4 regions of the Nocardioides lacus genome follow, and region 2 is predicted to be linked to each of the others. Evidence: predicted binding sites of a transcription regulator. Region 2 holds the regulator's gene; each other region holds the start of a gene.
What was found. Region 2 encodes LexA, which represses DNA repair genes until DNA is damaged. Its sites were predicted from a motif close to TCGAACANNTGTTCGA; they were not measured.

Region 1 (4,207 bases), 1.9 Mb from region 2:
GGTGCTGAACGGGCGCGAGGTCCAGCGCCGCGCCGGCAGGACGAGCCAGCGACCCCAGGTCGGTCGAGCGGTGGTGGTCAGGAGCAGGTCGATGTCGTCGGTGACCACCGCGTCGGCGTCGTGCGCGGGTGCGATCCGGAGCGCGAGGCCGAGGAGATCGGGACTGGTCGGCGGCAGCCCCACGCCTCGGGAGAGCCGAACGGTGACGGCACGCTCGCCGTGCCCGAGCGCCGACCCCAGGGCGGAGTCGTCGCCGTCGATCAGGAGCCGCCCGTGCCCTACCCGCCCGACAGGATGGAAGGCGCGGGCCTCTCGCAGCCGAGCGAGGCGGCGGAACCCAGCGGTCACCGGTGGAAGCAGCATGCCCGGCAGGTACCCGGTCCGCCCGAGATCCGGACGCCGGCCTGTGGGTCCAGCGCCGAGGTCCCGCCGACTCACCGGCGCAGGATGGTCCGGGTTCGGTGTTGGAAGCGGTAGCGGCCGTCGGGGAGTCGGGTGGTTTGGTAGGTGGGGTCGTGGGCTCGTCTGTGGTGGTGGCCGCAGAGCAGGGATCCGTGATCTAGGTCGGTGTGGCCGCCGTGGCTCCAGGGTTGGTCGTGGTGGGCGTCGCACCAGGCGGCGGGGACAGTGCAGCCCTCTGCACGGCAGTGCTTGTCCCGTAGTGCGAGGGCCTTGCGCTGGGATGGGGTGAAGAGTCTTCGGGTGCGGCCCAGATCGAGGGGTTCGGAGTTGCCGCCGAGGACGGCGGGAATGATCCCCGCGGTACAGGCCAGGCGGCGGGTCTCCCCGGTGCTGATGGGGGTGCCGTCCTCGAGCCAAGCAACACCGAGACCGGCCCGCAGCTGGTCCAGCGTCATGGTCACCACCACCGTGGTCGCGTCGCCGCCGTGGGCGGGGAGTCGGGTGGGGTCGGTGTTCTCCAGGAGCTGGGCGAACGCGTGCGCGAGGAGCCGGCTCCTGGGCGGGACCCTGCCGTCGGCCTCCAGGGCCGCTACTCGGGGTTGGGTGTAGGCCTGCAGGTAGGTCCGCAACCGGTGACCGACCGTTTCGGGGACGATGCCGTGGATGCGGGTCGTCCCGTCGCCTTGGTCGGTGATCGAGAGGCACGCTTTCGCGTTCGCGGTCTCCTCGAGCCGACGGATGGCTGCGGCCTCGGCGGCTTCGGCGACCTCGGGTGCGACGACCTCCAACAGGTGGCTGGCGAGGCGGCGCAGGTCCTTGGGCCGGTGCTCACTCGCGAGGTCGCACAGCGTGACCTCCGCCCGCGCCAACACCTCGGCGGGTAGGTCGTCGGGCAGGTCCTCCAGGCCACGGAGGATCACGCGGGCGTGCTCGAGACTGAACGCACCGCGCGCGAGCCCGGCCCGGACCACCGGCCGACCCTCCAATCCCCGGGCCAACCGAAGGGTGGCGTGCGCGGCGGGACTCTCGACCCGGTGCTGCGCCACCAGCCAGGCCGCGACATCGCGGGCACCGACCTCGGCAGCGACATCATCGGCGGAGGCGACCACGCGCAGGTACAGCTCCTCGAGCCGGGCCCGGGACCGCACCAGCGCGGCGAGCACGTCTCTCTTCTCATTCGTTCCCAGGAAGACCGGGTTCGCCTCGGTGACCTCATCGAGGGCAGCGTTGATGGTGGCGAGTGTCGCTTGGATCTGATGCATGAGGGATCACCACCGAGAGAGATCAGTTCGAACGCATGTTCGAAGCCTAGGTGGTCGGATGTGTGTGGTCAAGCCCCTGTTGTGATGCCACATCAGGGTGCGTGCTCGTCGTACTGGATCACAGCCATGGTGGCCCGACGCAACTGTGCTCAAGGCACTCGACCCGGCCAAGACACCGGGCCACGCTGGTACTGGCCCACGCCTTTCGTTTTTCCTCAGACCAACCCCGAACGACGGCCGGTGTCGCAGGCCCGACTGAACGCGGACGCAGGCCCGACTCGACCCGGACGCAGGCCCGACTCGACCCGGACGCAGGCCCGACTCAACCCGGACGCAGGCCCGACTCAACCCGGACGCAGGCCCGACTCAACTAGCCTGAGGCCATGTCCGCCCCACGCCTCGGTGATGTCGTCGACCTGCTGCACGGGTGGTACCCGCCGGAGACCGCTGCGGGGTGGGACGCGGTCGGGCTGGTGTACGGCGACCCGGAGGCGCCGTGCGAGAAGGTGCTGCTCGCCGTCGACCCGGTGCTGCCCGTCGCGGAGGAGGCGGCCGAGTGGGGCGCCCAGCTGCTCGTGACGCACCACCCGCTGTTCCTCAAGCCGGTGCACGGCTTCGCGCCCACCACCCCCAAAGGCCTCACGCTCTGGACGTTGAGCACCGCCGGCTGCGGGCTGCTCGCGGCGCACACCAACGCCGACCAGGCCGAGGCGGGTGTCAGCGAGGCGATGGCGCTGGCCCTGGGGCTGCAGGACATCCGGCCGCTCGAACCCGCGCCGCCCGGTGCGGGCGAGCAACTGGACAAGCTGACCACCTACGTCCCGACCGAGCACGCCGAGCGACTGCGGCAGGCGCTCGCCGGGGCCGGCGCGGGTCGGCTGGGGGACTACGACAACGCGAGCTTCTCCAGCGCCGGCGAGGGCAGGTTCCGGCCGCTGGTCGGCGCCGATCCGCACACCGGCTCGATCGGCGAGCTGAGCGTCGTCGAGGAGGTACGGATCGAGGCGATCCTGCCGCGCGTGCGTCGTCGTGCGGTGATCGAGGCGCTGCTCGGCGCACACCCCTACGAGGTCCCGGCGTACGACGTCGTCGAGCTCGCTCCGGCCGCGCCCGCGCCGACCGGCTTCGGCCGGATCGGCACGCTGCCGGCCCCGATGAGCCTGGCCGACTTCACCGCCCACGTCGCCCGCAACCTGCCGCGCACCACCGCCGGCGTCCGGGCCGGCGGAGCGGGGGATCGGACCATCCGGACGGTCGCGCTCTGCGGGGGTGCGGGCGACTCGCTGCTGGGGTCCGTGCGCTCGTCGGGTGCCGACGTGTACGTGACCAGCGACCTGCGGCACCACCTCAGCAGCGAGTTCCTGGAGGACGGTGCAGCGCTGGTCGACGTACCGCACTGGGCGGCCGAGTGGACCTGGCTACCGCTCGTGGGCGGACGGCTGCGAGCGGCGCTGGGGGATAGGGTGGAGGTGCGCGTCTCGGAGATCGTCACCGACCCGTGGACCCTGCGCATCTGATCTGACATCTGAAGAGGAGCACCGGTGAAGGCCGACCCGTTCGCCCAGTTGAAGCTGCTGGACATCGCCGATATCGACGCACGGATCCTGCAGCTGCGCCACCAGCTCAAGAACCTTCCCGAGACCCAGCAGATCCGCGACCTCCAGGTCGAGCGGAAGCGGATCGACGACGTCGCCATCGACGTACGGACCCGGCGTGACGACCTCACGGTGGCGCAGGCCAAGGCGGAGAAGGATGTCGAGGCGGTGCGGGTGCGGCGCACCAAGGAGCAGCAGCGCATCGACGCCGGCCAGGTCACCAACCCCAAGGACCTGGAGCGCCTGCAGGCCGAGCTGGCCAACATCGACCGCCGGATCGGCGTCCTGGAGGACGAGGAGCTCGAGGTGATGGAGCAGCTCGAGGCCGCGACCACCGAGGCGGCCGGCTTCGACACCCAGGTCGCCGAGATCGAGGCGAGGATCGCGGAGCTCACGGCCTCGCGGGCCGAGCGCGGTGCCGAGGTCGAGCGTCGGCTCGCCGAGGTCGTCGCCGAGCGCGAGCCGGCGATCGAGGGGCTGCCGGGCGACCTGCTCGCGCTCTATGACCGGCTGCGCGAGCAGCACGGCGTAGGGGCCGCCGAGCTGCGCGCGCGTCAGTGCGGCGGCTGCCGGCTCAGCGTCGAGCCGGCCGAGCTGTCCAGGATCCGCAGCGCCCAGAGCAACGAGGTCATCCGGCACGAGGAGTGCGGCGTGATCATGATCCGGACGGCCGAGTCGGGGCTGTGAGCGGCAGCGCCTCGGGCGGCCCGGCGAGTGTCGTCGTCGAGGCGGACGGCGGCTCGCGCGGCAACCCCGGCCCCGCGGCGTACGGCGCCGTCCTCAAGGATGCTGTCACCGGCGCGGTGCTGGCCGAGGACGGCACCCCGATCGGAACGGCGACCAACAACGTGGCCGAGTACTCCGGTCTCATCGCCGGTCTCAAGCTGGCCGCGGAGTTCGCGCCCGGTGCCCGGATCGAGGTCCGGATGGACTCCAAGCTGGTCGTGG
Region 2 (4,207 bases):
GTGGGCGGTGGACCCGGCCCGCGGCTCGGGAGCGCAGTAGCCGTAGTAGCCCTGGCGGCCGACGTCGGCCAGGTAGATGTCGGTCCGGCTGTCGCCGCCCATCGCGCCGTCCGACTCCGGCATCCGGTAGCCGGCGGCCTTATAGGTGGCGTAGATGTGCTCCAGCGTGGAGAGCACGACCGCCGGCGTGATCGCCCCCGCCGGCGCGTCGACGCCGGTGGTCGCGTAGTGCACGCACAACGGCAGTGTCTGGGAGCAGACCGTCTGCTCGCCCGCCAGCTTCGGCCGACTGAGCGCGGACTCCGCCTGCTGGCGGGCGGCGCCCCGCAGGGCGTCGTGCGTCAGCGCGAGGCGTCGCATGTACATGGTGGCGTCGCCGGGCGTGTCGCCGTCGGCGTCGCCCGAGGTGGAGACCCGGGGTAGCAGCGGCACCACCGAGTGGGCAGCGGTCTGGGCCCCGGCCGGGGTCGTGGAGGCGATGACCAGACCCGAGGCCATCAGGGCCAGGAGCGCGGTGAGGAGTGCGAAGGAGCGGGGGAAGGCGCGGTTCACTCAGGCAGTCTAGGGGCCAATTCCCAAACCGCCACGACGCCGCCGATGACGACCATCCAGCCGACCAGCACGTCGAGCACCCAGTGGTTGGCCGTGCCGACGACCACAGCCGCCGTGGTCAGCGCGCCCGCCCAGCCCAGCACCTTCACGATGCGCCAGCGCGCGTAGCGATGGAGCACCAGCGCGCACCACAGCGACCAACCGGCATGCAGCGAGGGGAACGCCGCCAGCTCGTTGGTGATGTGCCCCATGCCCTTGGGGGCCGAGGCGTCGGCGCCCCACCAGCCCTGGTCGGCGTGGAGGGCCAGCACGTCGGTGAAGCCGTCCATGAAGCGTGGGGGAGCGGTCGGCAGCATCAGATAGAGGCAGAGCGCGAAGATCGTGGCGACCATCAGGGCGCGGCGGGCCGGGAGGTAGGCGTCGCGGCCCTTGAAGTAGACCCAGATCAGCACGCCGGCGGTGACGATGTAGTGCGCTGTGGCGTACCAGAAGCAGGCCAACAGGCCGATCGTGTCGTGCCGGACGAAGAACTGGTTGATCGGGTGTTCCCAGTCCAGCCGGACGGCTCGCTCGATCCTGAGCAGCTCCTTGGCCCGGTGCACCGCCGCGTCGCGGTTGTCGCTGGCGAGCAGGCGCGAGGAGGTGTAGCCGATGTAGAGCGCTGTGACCAGGATGAGCTCGCGCAGGCCGGTGCCGACGGGCGCGAGCCGACGCCAGACGGTACGCCGCGTTCCCGGCGTACCGATGATCGCATCGCTCTCGGCGAGCACGTCCTCCCGCACCGCTGGCTCCCTCGTGACAGTGGGACCGGGCCTACCCGATCCCACTGATCCTATGCCCGGCCTCTCACAGACTTCTCAGAACCGCCGTGACCTTGCCCAGGATGCTCGCCTCGGTGCCGTCGATCGGCTCGAGCGAGGAGTTGTGCGGGATCAGCCAGACCTTGCCGTCCTTGCGGCGGAACTCCTTGACGGTCGCCTCGCCGTCGAGCAGCGCGGCGACGAACTCGCCGTTGGTCGCCGTCTGGGCCTGCTGGATGACGATGTAGTCGCCGTCGCAGATCGCGGCCTCGATCATCGAGTCTCCCTTCACGCGCAGCAGGAACAGCTGACCGTCGCCGACCAGCTCCTTGGGCAGCGGGAAGACCGCCTCGGTCTGCTCCTCGGCGAGGATGGGCGCGCCGGCGGCGATCGTGCCGACGAGCGGGATGTAGCGGGCCTCGGGCATCGCGTCGCCGATGTCGGTCTCGTCGAAGGACGACTCGTCGGCGCTGCTGATCGCCTTGCGGGCGGCCAACACCTCGGGCAGGAACACCTCGAGCGCGCGCGGGCGGTGCGGATCGCGCTTGATGAAGCCCTTCTGCTCCAGCACCTTCAGCTGGTGGGCCACCGAGCTGGTCGAGGTGAGGCCGACGGCGGACCCGATCTCGCGCATGCTCGGCGGGTATCCGCGCTTCTCGATGCAGTCGCGCAGGTGCGCCAGGATGCGCTGCTGCCGCGGTGTGAGGCCGGTGGCGTCCGGCGGGCCGTCGGGCAGCTCGGCGAGATTGGTCTCGGTCGGCTCCGGCTTCGAGGTCATGGTGCGACGGTAGTGCGGACGTCGTGCGGGTTCAAACATCTGTTCGAACTCGGCGTGTCGAGATCGCGCGGCGTGCGCCGGGTCGAGAGTCGTGGTTCGGCCGTGTGCGCTCGAATGCGTGTTCGACACGCCGTGCTACGCGGTTCCTTGAGTCGTTCGAACACCTGATCTACTCTCGCTCATGTGTTCGATCGAACGTCTGATCGAAACGGCGCCACCAAAACTGTCGGTGGCCGTCGGTAGACATCGGATCGAACGCGCAAGGTCCCGACTTCCCCAGGAGACTGACATGACCACCATGACCCTCGACCAGCTGCTCGACACGCCGCGCCGGCGCTCCACCGTGCGGCTCACCCGGCGCGGACGTGTCGTGGTCTTCGTGGCGGGCCTGATCGTGCTGCTCGGCCTGGGGCTGCTCATCTCCAACGGTGCCGGGGCGGCCCTTCACTCCGGTGCGCCCGAGACGACTCACTCCGTGGTGGTGGCCCCCGGTGACACGCTGTGGGATCTCGCCTCGCAGGCCGCCCACGGCGGTGACGTGCGCGCGATGATCGATCACATCGAGCAGATCAATGGCCTCTCTGGTGTGAGCCTGTCGGCCGGTCAGACGCTGCGGATTCCGAACTGACCGGACCGGCGCTCAGGGCTCGTAGGACGCGGGCCAGCAGCAGAAGTGCTGCGAAGAGGCAGGCGGCGGCCCCGACGGCCGCCAGGGCCAACAGGGCCCATGCGCGACGCTCGCCACCGCGGGCGTCGGAGCCGAAGTCGATGGCAGAGAAGACCAGGTAGCCCCAGGCGACCACGGCGACGGTCGTGCCCAACGAGAGCGCGAACACGTCCCGACGGAACCTGCGCGGCGGCCGCGCACCCTTTCGAGCGCCTTTTCGCTTGCCCCCGCTCTGTTCCGCCACAGAGCCATTCTCCCTTGTCCGGGCGCCCTCCGGGGGCCGTTCGGCGCGACACGCCGAGACGCCGCGCCGTCACTTGCAAGGCTGGTGGCCGCGGCGTAGGCTCACCACAACATCTAGTACTTACACCGGTGTAGTTATCCACATCTAGTTCACACCCGGGGCCGGTTGGTTGCACATCTTGCAGCCGGTTCTCCACAGCGAAAGCGTCTTCGTCCACAGAGGGCGCGCCTCAGCGATCATCCAGCGACCCTCGAAGGAGGACCTCAGATGCACTGCCCGTACTGCCGGCACAGCGACACCAAGGTCCTCGATTCCCGGGTGGCCGAGGACGGCGGCTCGATCCGGCGGCGTCGCCAGTGCCAGGGCTGCGAGAAGCGGTTCAGCACGGTCGAGCTCATGCAGCTGACGGTGCTCAAGCGCTCCGGCGCGACCGAGCCCTTCACGCGGGACAAGGCGGTGGCCGGCGTGCGCAAGGCGTGCAAGGGCCGTCCGGTGAGCGAGGACCAGCTGGCCTGCCTCGGCCAGGAGGTCGAGGACGCCCTGCGCACGAGCGGGTACGCCGAGGTTCCCGCCCACGAGGTGGGGATGGCGATCCTGGCACCGTTGCGTCAGCTCGACGAGGTCGCCTACCTGCGGTTCGCCAGCGTCTACCGCCAGTTCGAGTCGGCCGACGACTTCGAGGACGAGATAGCGGTCCTCCGCACCGAGCGCAGGCTGCGCCCGGCCGCCGAGGACATGCAGCCGGTCGCCACCGGCTGATCCAGACCGCCCGGGCAGGCCGTGGGGAAGCGTGCCTGCCCGGGCTTCCAAGCACCACAGCACCACGACGCATCGCAACGCATCGCAACCGACGCACGACACGACAATCACGCGACAAGGGGACAAGGCAATGACCGAGACGGTGAGCGGCGCGGGTCACAAGGCTCGCTCCGGTGCGGGGCTGCACCTCGAGCGGGTGTTCAGCACCGAGGGTGTTCACCCCTACGACCAGATCACCTGGGAGCGACGCGACGTCGTCCAGACCAACTGGAAGACCGGAGAGACGGTCTTCGAGCAGCGCGGCGTGGAGTTCCCGGACTCCTGGTCGGTCAACGCCTCCACCATCGTCACCACCAAGTACTTCCGCGGTGCCGTGGGCACGCCGCAGCGTGAGACCAGCCTCAAGC
Region 3 (4,207 bases), 1.1 Mb from region 2:
CCGGTGCGGACGCTCAGGTTGTGCAGCTCGAGCCAGATGTCGTGTCCTGGCCGGAGGTTGAGGGTGCGCGCGCCCACGGAGGCGCCCGGGCTGAGCGTCACGCCGAGCACCACGGCGACGGATGCGAGCAGCAGGCACCAACCCGTCAGCCGGGCCAGGGGCACGCTCACCGGAGTCACGCTCCCAACGTAAGACGCCGTCGGTGCCGACCGACGCCGCCACGCCTGGCTCTGTGTTGGAAGCGGTAGCGGCCGTCGGGGAGCCTGATCGTCTCGTACGTCGGGTCGTGGGCGCGTCTGTGGTGGTGGCCGCAGAGCAGGGATCCGTGTTTCAGGTCGGTGTGGCCGCCGGTTGACCAGGGTTGGTCGTGGTGGGCGTCGCACCACGTAGTGGGGACGGTGCAGCCTTCGGCTCGGCAGTGTTTGTCGCGGAGCGCGAGGGCTTTGCGTTGGGGGCCGGTGAAGAGTCGTCGGGTCCGGCCCAGATCAAGGGGCTCGGAGTTGCCGCCGAGGACGGCGGGGATGATCCCCGCGGTGCAGGCCAGGCGTCGGGTCTCCCCGGTGCTGATCGGGGTGCCGTCATCGAGCCACGCGACACCGAGGTCGGCCTGCAGCTGGTCCAGCGTCATGGTCACCACCACCGTGGTGGCGTCGCCGCCGTGGGCGGGGAGTCGGGTGGGGTCGGTGTTCTCCAGGAGTTGGGCGAACGCGTGCGCGAGGAGCCGGCTGCGGGGCTGGACCCGGCCGTCGGCCTCCAGGGCGGCTACCCGGGGTTGGGTGTAGGCCTGCAGGTAGGTCCGCAACCGGTGACCGACCGTCTCGGGGACGATGCCGTGGATGCGGGTCGTCCCGTCACCTTGGTCGGTGATCGACAGCGTCGCTCTCGCTTGGGCCTGTTCCTCGAGCCGCTGGATCGCTGCGGCTTCGGCGGCTTCGGCAATGTCGGGGGCGATGACCTCCAACAGGTGGCTGGTGAGGCGGCGCAGGTCTTTGGGGCGGTGCTTGCCGGCGAGGTCGCACAGCGTGGCCTCTGCGTGGGTGAGGATCTCGGGATCGAGGTCGTCGGGTAGGTCCTCCAGGCCGTGGAGGATGACGCGGGCGTGCTCGAGACTGAACGCACCGCGTGCGAGCCTTGCCCGCACCACCGGCCGACCCTCCAACTCCCGGGCCAACCGAAGGGTGGCGTGCGCGGCGGGACTCTCGACCCGCTGCTGCGCGATGAGCCAGGCTGCGACATCGCGGGCACCGACCTCCTCGGCCAGGTCCTGTGCGGAGGCGATCACGCGGAGGCGTAGCTCGGCGACCCGTGCGGTGATCTGCTCCAGTCGTGCGAGCGCTTCTGCCTTGTCCGGTGTCGCGAGGAAGACCGGGTTCGCCTCGGTGGCGTCATCGAGGGCAGCGTTGATGGTGGCGAGTGTCGCCTGGATCTGATGCATGGGGACCACCACCGAGAGAGATCAATTCGAACGCATGTTCGAAGTCTAGGTGGTCGGATGTGTGTGGTCAACCTTCTTTCAACAACCAGACCAGGGCGGAAATCTCGTCGTACTGGATCACAGCCATGGTGGCCCGACGCAACCGTAGGGAAGGCTCCCGACCCGGCCAAGACACCGGGCCACGCTGGGACTGGCCCACGCTTCTCGTTTTTCCCTGCACCAACCCCGAACGACGGCCGGTGTCGCAGGCCCGACTCAACCCGGACGCAGGCCCGACTCAACCCGGACGCAGGCCCGACTCAACCCGGACGCAGGCCCGACTCGAGCCGAACAACCTGACGCCTCAACGGTCACGGAGTGACGGCTCGACGAGCGTCAGAGGACTGCCCGGACCATGCTGTCGCCGGAGTCCACCGAGGCCCGCTGCACCCTCGCTCGGACTACCCGCCGCTGGCGCAGGATCATCGCGACACCGAGCGCCCAGAGGAGGTACTGGAAGGACATCGCCCAGTGGAAGGCGGCATCGGTGTAGTCGGTGCCGCCGCCCGGGGTGCGCCAGTCCAGGATGAAGCCCACGGCGACGATCGTGATCAGTGCCGCGACGAACCCGGCGACGTTGATGATGCCGCTCGCGCTGGCGAGACGGTGGCCCGGGTTGCTGGTCCGACCCACGTCGAAGCCGATCATCGAGCCGGGACCGCCGCAACCGGCGACGAACACGGTGAGGGCGAGCAGCCAGTACGGCGCATGGCCCGGCCACAGCAGGACGACGGTCCAGCACAGGACGATCGCGGCGACGATGACCAGCGCCAACGAGGATCGGTGCCAGGGGTGACGACCGACCAGCCAGCCGAGGACGGGGCCGGCGACGATGTTGGCGACCACGATCAGGCTCAACAGGCTGCCGGCGGCGCCGTCGGAGAGGTGCTCGCCCTCGACGAAGAACGGATAGCCCCACAGCAGCGCCAGCATGGTCGCGCTGAACGGCGTGGTGAAGTGCACCCAGAAGCCGAGCCGGGTGCCGGGCTGGGCCCAGGACGAGCGCAGGTTGCGGCCCAGGTCCGGCAGGCTGAGCGCCGTTCCGCGCTGGTGGCGCGAGCCGGGGCTGTCGCGCAGGAAGAGCAGCATCGGCACGAGGAGGACCGGGCCGGCGCCGGCGGCGATCAGGTACGCCGCATGCCAACCCAGGTGGCTCAGCGCCCACGTCATGGGTACCGCCGCGAACAGCGCGCCCAGCTGGCCCACGTTGCCGGTCAGCTGGGTGACCAGGGGGATGCGCCGCAGCGGGAACCAGGCACTGACCAACCGCAGCACGCAGATGAAGGTCATCGCGTCGCCCATCCCGACGAACACGCGGGCGATCAGCGCCTCCGGGTAGGTCGTCGCCAACGCGAACCCGGTCTGCGCTGCGCTCATCACCAGCAGGCCACCGGTGAGCACGGTCCGCGAGCCGAACCGGTCCACCATCAGGCCCACCGGGATCTGCATGCCCGCGTAGACGAGCAGCTGGAGCATCGCGAACGTGGAGAGCTGGCCTGCGCTGATGTGGAACCGATCGGTCGCGATCAGCCCGGCCACCGCGAGACTGCTGCGATTGAACACCGCCAGCAGGTAGACCGCTACGCCGACGCCCCAGACCAACCAGGCTCGCGAGGCTGGGGCAGGGTCCACCACTCGATTTTAGAGCTCGCGCCGGGCCGACGGAAATCACCTGCGAGGCGCCGCGACCGCTCACTCCAGCAGGCGCTCTACCGGTCGCCGGCGCCCGCGATCGTCAGGAGCCCGGCGCCGGCTACCTCATGTGGTCGCCGGCGCTCGCGCTGCTCCTCACTTCGTCGCTTCCATCATCTGGCGCAGCTCCTTCTTCAGGTCGCCGATCTCGTCGCGCAGGCGGGCGGCGACCTCGAACTGCAGCTCGGCGGCGGCGCCCTTCATCTGCTCGGTGAGGTCCTGGATGAGCTGCGCGAGGTCGGTGGAGGGAAGGCCGACGAGGCCGTGCTGGCGCGCCTCGACGGCACGCTCGCCGAGCACCGGCGTCGGCGACTTCTTCCGCACGCCGCCGGCTCGGCCCTTGGCCTCCGTCCCGGCCCAGGTCTGCAGCAGCGCCTCGGTGTCCTCACCCTCGCGGGCGAGCATGTCGGTGATGTCGGCGATCTTCTTGCGCAGCGGCTGCGGGTCGATGCCGTGCTCGGTGTTGTAGGCGACCTGGATCGCCCGGCGACGGTTGGTCTCCTCGATCGCGGACTCCATCGACGGTGTGATGCGGTCGGCGTACATGTGGACCTGGCCGGACACGTTGCGCGCCGCTCGACCGATGGTCTGGATCAGCGACTTGTCCGACCGCAGGAAGCCCTCCTTGTCCGCGTCCAGGATCGCCACCAGGGAGACCTCGGGCAGGTCGAGGCCCTCGCGCAGCAGGTTGATGCCGACGAGGACGTCGTACTCGCCCAGGCGGAGGTCGCGCAGGAGCTCCACCCGCTTGAGGGTGTCGACCTCGGAGTGCAGGTAGCGGGTGCGGATGCCGGCGTCGAGGAGGTAGTCGGTCAGGTCCTCCGACATCTTCTTGGTCAGCGTGGTGACCAGGACACGCTCGTTCTTCTCGGTGCGGAGCTTGATCTCGTGGATGAGGTCGTCGATCTGGCCCTTGGTCGGCTTCACGATCACCTCGGGGTCGATCAGACCCGTCGGACGGATGATCTGCTGGACGGTGTCACCACCGACCTTGTCGAGCTCGTAGTCGCCCGGGGTCGCGGACAGGTAGATGGTCTGGCC
Region 4 (4,207 bases), 730 kb from region 2:
GGGCCGGTGGTGGGGACGTTCTCCACGCCTTCCCACCGGGGCCGGAAGACCAGCTTGAGCCACGGGCCGATGACGACGTGCTTGAGCACCGAGTAGAACGTCTTCTCGTTCACGGGCCGAGCCTATCGGCAAATCGATCGGTGGCCGCCCTGCGATCACTGCGGCACAATGCCGGGCATGGCGGAGCAGACCGAGACGTCCACGTCCTCACCGGACCACGCAGACCTCCACGCGCCGCTGTCGGTGGCCGCGCGGCCCGAGCTGACCGGCGGCCGCCGCATCGGCGTACTCCTCTCGCACGGCTTCACCGGGTCGCCCTATTCGATGGTCCCGTGGGGACGCTCACTGGCCGATCTCGGGTACGCCGTCGAGGTCCCCCGGCTGCCCGGCCACGGCACGACCTGGCAGGAGATGAACGGCACCACCTGGTCCGATTGGTACGCCGAGGTCTCGCGCGCCTTCGCCAAGGTGCAGGCCGAGAACGACGTGGTGGTGGTAGCCGGCCTCTCGATGGGCGGTGCCCTCGTCCTCCGCCTCGCCGCCGACCACGCCGATGCCATCGCCGGGGTGGTGGTGGTCAACCCGGCCGTCGCGACCAAGCGCCTGGACGTGAAGCTGCTGCCGGTCGTGAAGCACCTCGTCCGGTCCTTCCCCGGCATCGCCAGCGACATCAAGAAGGAGGGCGTGGCCGAGCACGGCTACCTCCGCACACCGCTGAAGGCCGCGCACTCGATGTTCCGTGCGTGGCCCGAGCTCGTCGCCGACCTGCCGAAGGTGACAGCGCCGGTGCTCTACTTCCGTTCGACGGTCGACCACGTCGTCGACGCCGCCTCCCAGCCGCTGATCACCTCGCGGGTCTCCGGCCCGGTGACGGTGCGCGAGCTGCCCAACAGCTACCACGTCGCCACCCTCGACAACGACGCACAGCTGATCTTCGACGAGTCGGCCGCCTTCGTCGCCCGGGTGACCGCCGGCTGAAGACTCGGACTAGGTAGCCCTGGATCGCCGTCCTACTCTGGTGGGGTGAGCGAACCGGTGAGCGACCCGGACAAGGCTGCGCAGGACGCGGCCTGGCAGGAGATCGTGGAGAACTTCGGCGAGCGCGTCGAGCTCTCGGACGATGACCTCGCGCGGCCCGAGCCGGTCGAGCTGATCTTCGACGACGATGTCGACGAGCCGTTCGAACCCGACCCGGAGATGTACGACGAGGACTACGACGACGGCTTCGTCGCCCCCAGGCCGGCACTCCCCCGCCCCTCTCCGGACCGGCTGTTCGCCTGGATCGGTGTACTCGGGGCCCCGGTGATCGCCATCGTGCTGTTCGTGCTGCGCGCGACGCTCAACTGGTGGATCCCGAACTGGGTCGTCGACTTCCTGATCCTGGGATTCCTGGTGGGCTTCGGCTACCTGGTCTTCCACATGCCGCGCGAGCCGCGCGATCCGTGGGATGACGGGGCGCGTCTGTAGGTCGACTCGGGCCTGCGTCCGGGTTCAGTCGGGCCTGCGTCCGGGTTGAGTCGGGCCTGCGTCCGGGTTCAGTCGGGCCTGCGTCCGGGTTGAGTCGGGCCTGCGACACCGGCCGTCGTTCGGGGTTGGTCTGAGGAAAAACGAAAGGCGTGGGCCAGTACCAGCGTGGCCCGGTGTCTTGGCTGGGTCGGGAGCCTTCCCTACGGTTGCGTCGGGCCACCATGGCTGTGATCCAGTACGACGAGCACGCGCCCCGATGTGGCATCACAACAGGGGGTTGACCACACACATCCGACCACCTAGGATTCGAACATGCGTTCGAACTGATCTCTCTCGGTGGTGATCCCTCATGCATCAGATCCAGGCGACACTCGCCACGATCGCTGCTGCCCTCGATGAGGCCACGGACGCGAACCCGGTCTTCCTCGCGACACCGGACAAGGCAGACGTGCTCGCACGACTGGAGCAGATCACCGCACGTGTGGCCGAGCTACGACTCCGCGTGATCGCCTCCGCACAGGACGTGGCCGAGGAGGTCGGTGCCCGCGATGTCGCAGCCTGGCTAGTGGCGCAGCACCGGGTCGAGAGTCCCGCCGCGCACGCCACCCTTCGGTTGGCCCGGGAATTAGAGACTCGGCCGGTGGTCCGGGCAAGGCTCGCGCAGGGTCGGTTCAGTCTCGAGCACGCCCGCGTGATCCTCCGTGGCTTGGACGACCTGCCCGACGACCTACCCGCCGAGGTGCTGGCGCGGGCGGAGGTCACCCTGTGCGACCTCGCCGGGGAGCACCGCCCCAAGGACCTGCGCCGCCTCACCAGCCACCTGCTGGAGGTCATCGCCCCCGAGGTCGCGGAAGCCGCCGAGGCCGAGGCGATCCGTCGGCTCGAGGAGACCGCGAACGCGAACGCCACGCTGTCGATCACCGACCAAGGTGACGGGACGACCAGGATCCACGGCATCGTGCCCGAGGTCGTGGGTCATCGGTTGCGGACCTACCTGCAGGCCTACACCCAGCCCCGCATCGCCGCCCTGGAAGCCGACGGGAAGGTCCAGCCCCGCAGCCGGCTCCTTGCGCACGCGTTCGCCCAGCTCCTGGAGAACACCGACCCCACCCGACTCCCCGCCCACGGCGGCGACGCGACCACGGTGGTGGTGACCATGACGCTGGACCAGCTACGGGCCGGTCTGGGTGTTGCGTGGCTCGATGACGGCACCCCGATCAGCACCGGGGAGACCCGACGGCTGGCCTGCACCGCGGGGATCATCCCCGCCGTCCTCGGCGGCAACTCCGAACCCCTCGATCTGGGCCGCACCCGACGACTCTTCACCCCAACCCAGCGCAAGGCCCTCGCCCTACGAGACAAACACTGCCGCACCGAAGGCTGCACCGTCCCCACCGCCTGGTGCGACGCCCACCACGACCAACCCTGGAGCCACGGCGGCCACACCAACCTCGCCCACGGATCCCTCCTCTGCGGACACCACCACAGACGCGCCCACGACCCGAACTATTACACCGACAGATCGAAAAATGGAGAATACCGGTTTCGACTCAGAAACAACCGAGGAACCTTCTCCACAGATATGAGTTCACGGCTTCCCTCTACATAACCCGTCGCGTTACGGTCAGCGTCAGCGCCATTCCGCTCGGGAGGGATCGATGCGCCGTTTGTTGTTGCTGTCTGTTCTGCTGACCGCACCACTCGCCGGTTGTGGCGGTGGGGCGCAGGACCGTGCCGACGGTCCCTCCAGGGGATCTGTCACCGCGCCCGGGATCCCTACGATCACCGCCGGCTCTTCGAGTGCGAAATCGTCGATGCCGACGCGTGAAACGGCGAGGCAGTTCATTCGTCGCTGGCAGGAGACCGCCGACGATATGCAAAGGACGGGCGACACATCGACCTTCGACGGCCTGAATGACGCATCGTGCCATTCATGTGCCACGTTCGAGAAAAGCATCATCCATATCTACGCCGCCGGTGGACACGTGGAGGCAAAACCGACGCACATTAACTGGGTGAGACGCAGCCTTGCGGTCAAATACGGGGCCGAGGTCAGCTATCGCGTGCGCGAGACCGCTGGACCGAGCCGCTATCAGGAGAAGTCGGGAGGCAGCTGGAAGTACCTCGCGGGCGGCACCGACACTCAGATCCTGTACCTGAGGAGAAGCTCAGGAGCATGGCAGGTGGTCGAGTACGCGCAGCTCGCAGGGAGTGCCTCGTGAGGCTGATCCTCGCCCTTCTCTGCGCCACGGCGACGGTTGCACTGGTTCCAGCAGCCTCGCATGCAGAAGGCTGCACGGGAGGCGCGACGCTGCAACAGGTGGGCGAGATCTGCGCTATCTCCGGGCATGACGCGGCCACCATCGCCAGCTCCGGCGACGGCGGAGACCGCATCAACTACACCTTCAAGCCCAACTGCCACGAAGGAACACGGGTCTGCTCGGAGACTCCCACCTGCACGGCGGAGGACGGCGGCGAGGGCGAGGATCTGCTGGTCTACGAGGGCTCGGCGAAGGTCGGCGAGACGTGTTGGACCGGGAAGGCCGCCGACCCGCAGCTGCCGACCCCCGATCGGGTGATGGCGGCGGCACGCAGGCTCTCCTGGCCGGCCGCCACCTTGATCATCCAGCCGCCGGACGGCGAGACCCTGGTCAACTTCGCGACGAACTTCTACACCACCACCACCCAGCACCAGATCCGGACCGTGTCGCTCCTCGGCGTTCGCGTGACCATCGACGCC

Region 1: a site for LexA is predicted at 1,692-1,707, ahead of P5P86_RS13920 (HNH endonuclease signature motif containing protein). Genes of this name have one in related genera too.
Region 3: a site for LexA is predicted at 1,462-1,477, ahead of P5P86_RS10180 (HNH endonuclease signature motif containing protein). Genes of this name have one in related genera too.
Region 4: a site for LexA is predicted at 1,774-1,789, ahead of P5P86_RS08320 (HNH endonuclease signature motif containing protein). Genes of this name have one in related genera too.

What each region holds. Positions count from the first base shown of each region.
Region 1 is NZ_CP123620.1:2,936,854-2,941,060, reverse strand. Features, by position in the region: gene P5P86_RS13925 (hypothetical protein) at 1-363, opposite strand, end outside; gene P5P86_RS13920 (HNH endonuclease signature motif containing protein) at 435-1,664, opposite strand; gene P5P86_RS13915 (Nif3-like dinuclear metal center hexameric protein) at 2,048-3,181, shown strand; gene P5P86_RS13910 (zinc ribbon domain-containing protein) at 3,206-3,946, shown strand; gene P5P86_RS13905 (bifunctional RNase H/acid phosphatase) at 3,943-4,207, shown strand, end outside.
Region 2 is NZ_CP123620.1:1,036,710-1,040,916, forward strand. Features, by position in the region: gene P5P86_RS04805 (MXAN_6640 family putative metalloprotease) at 1-552, opposite strand, end outside; gene P5P86_RS04810 (phosphatase PAP2 family protein) at 549-1,334, opposite strand; gene lexA (transcriptional repressor LexA) at 1,399-2,130, opposite strand; gene P5P86_RS04820 (LysM peptidoglycan-binding domain-containing protein) at 2,420-2,758, shown strand; gene nrdR (transcriptional regulator NrdR) at 3,309-3,800, shown strand; gene P5P86_RS04830 (vitamin B12-dependent ribonucleotide reductase) at 3,931-4,207, shown strand, end outside.
Region 3 is NZ_CP123620.1:2,158,016-2,162,222, reverse strand. Features, by position in the region: gene P5P86_RS10185 (VanZ family protein) at 1-170, opposite strand, end outside; gene P5P86_RS10180 (HNH endonuclease signature motif containing protein) at 176-1,435, opposite strand; gene P5P86_RS10175 (MFS transporter) at 1,811-3,106, opposite strand; gene uvrB (excinuclease ABC subunit UvrB) at 3,263-4,207, opposite strand, start outside.
Region 4 is NZ_CP123620.1:1,766,535-1,770,741, reverse strand. Features, by position in the region: gene P5P86_RS08335 (lysophospholipid acyltransferase family protein) at 1-113, opposite strand, end outside; gene P5P86_RS08330 (alpha/beta hydrolase) at 178-978, shown strand; gene P5P86_RS08325 (hypothetical protein) at 1,024-1,467, shown strand; gene P5P86_RS08320 (HNH endonuclease signature motif containing protein) at 1,817-3,076, shown strand; gene P5P86_RS08315 (DUF6318 family protein) at 3,126-3,689, shown strand; gene P5P86_RS08310 (hypothetical protein) at 3,788-4,207, shown strand, end outside.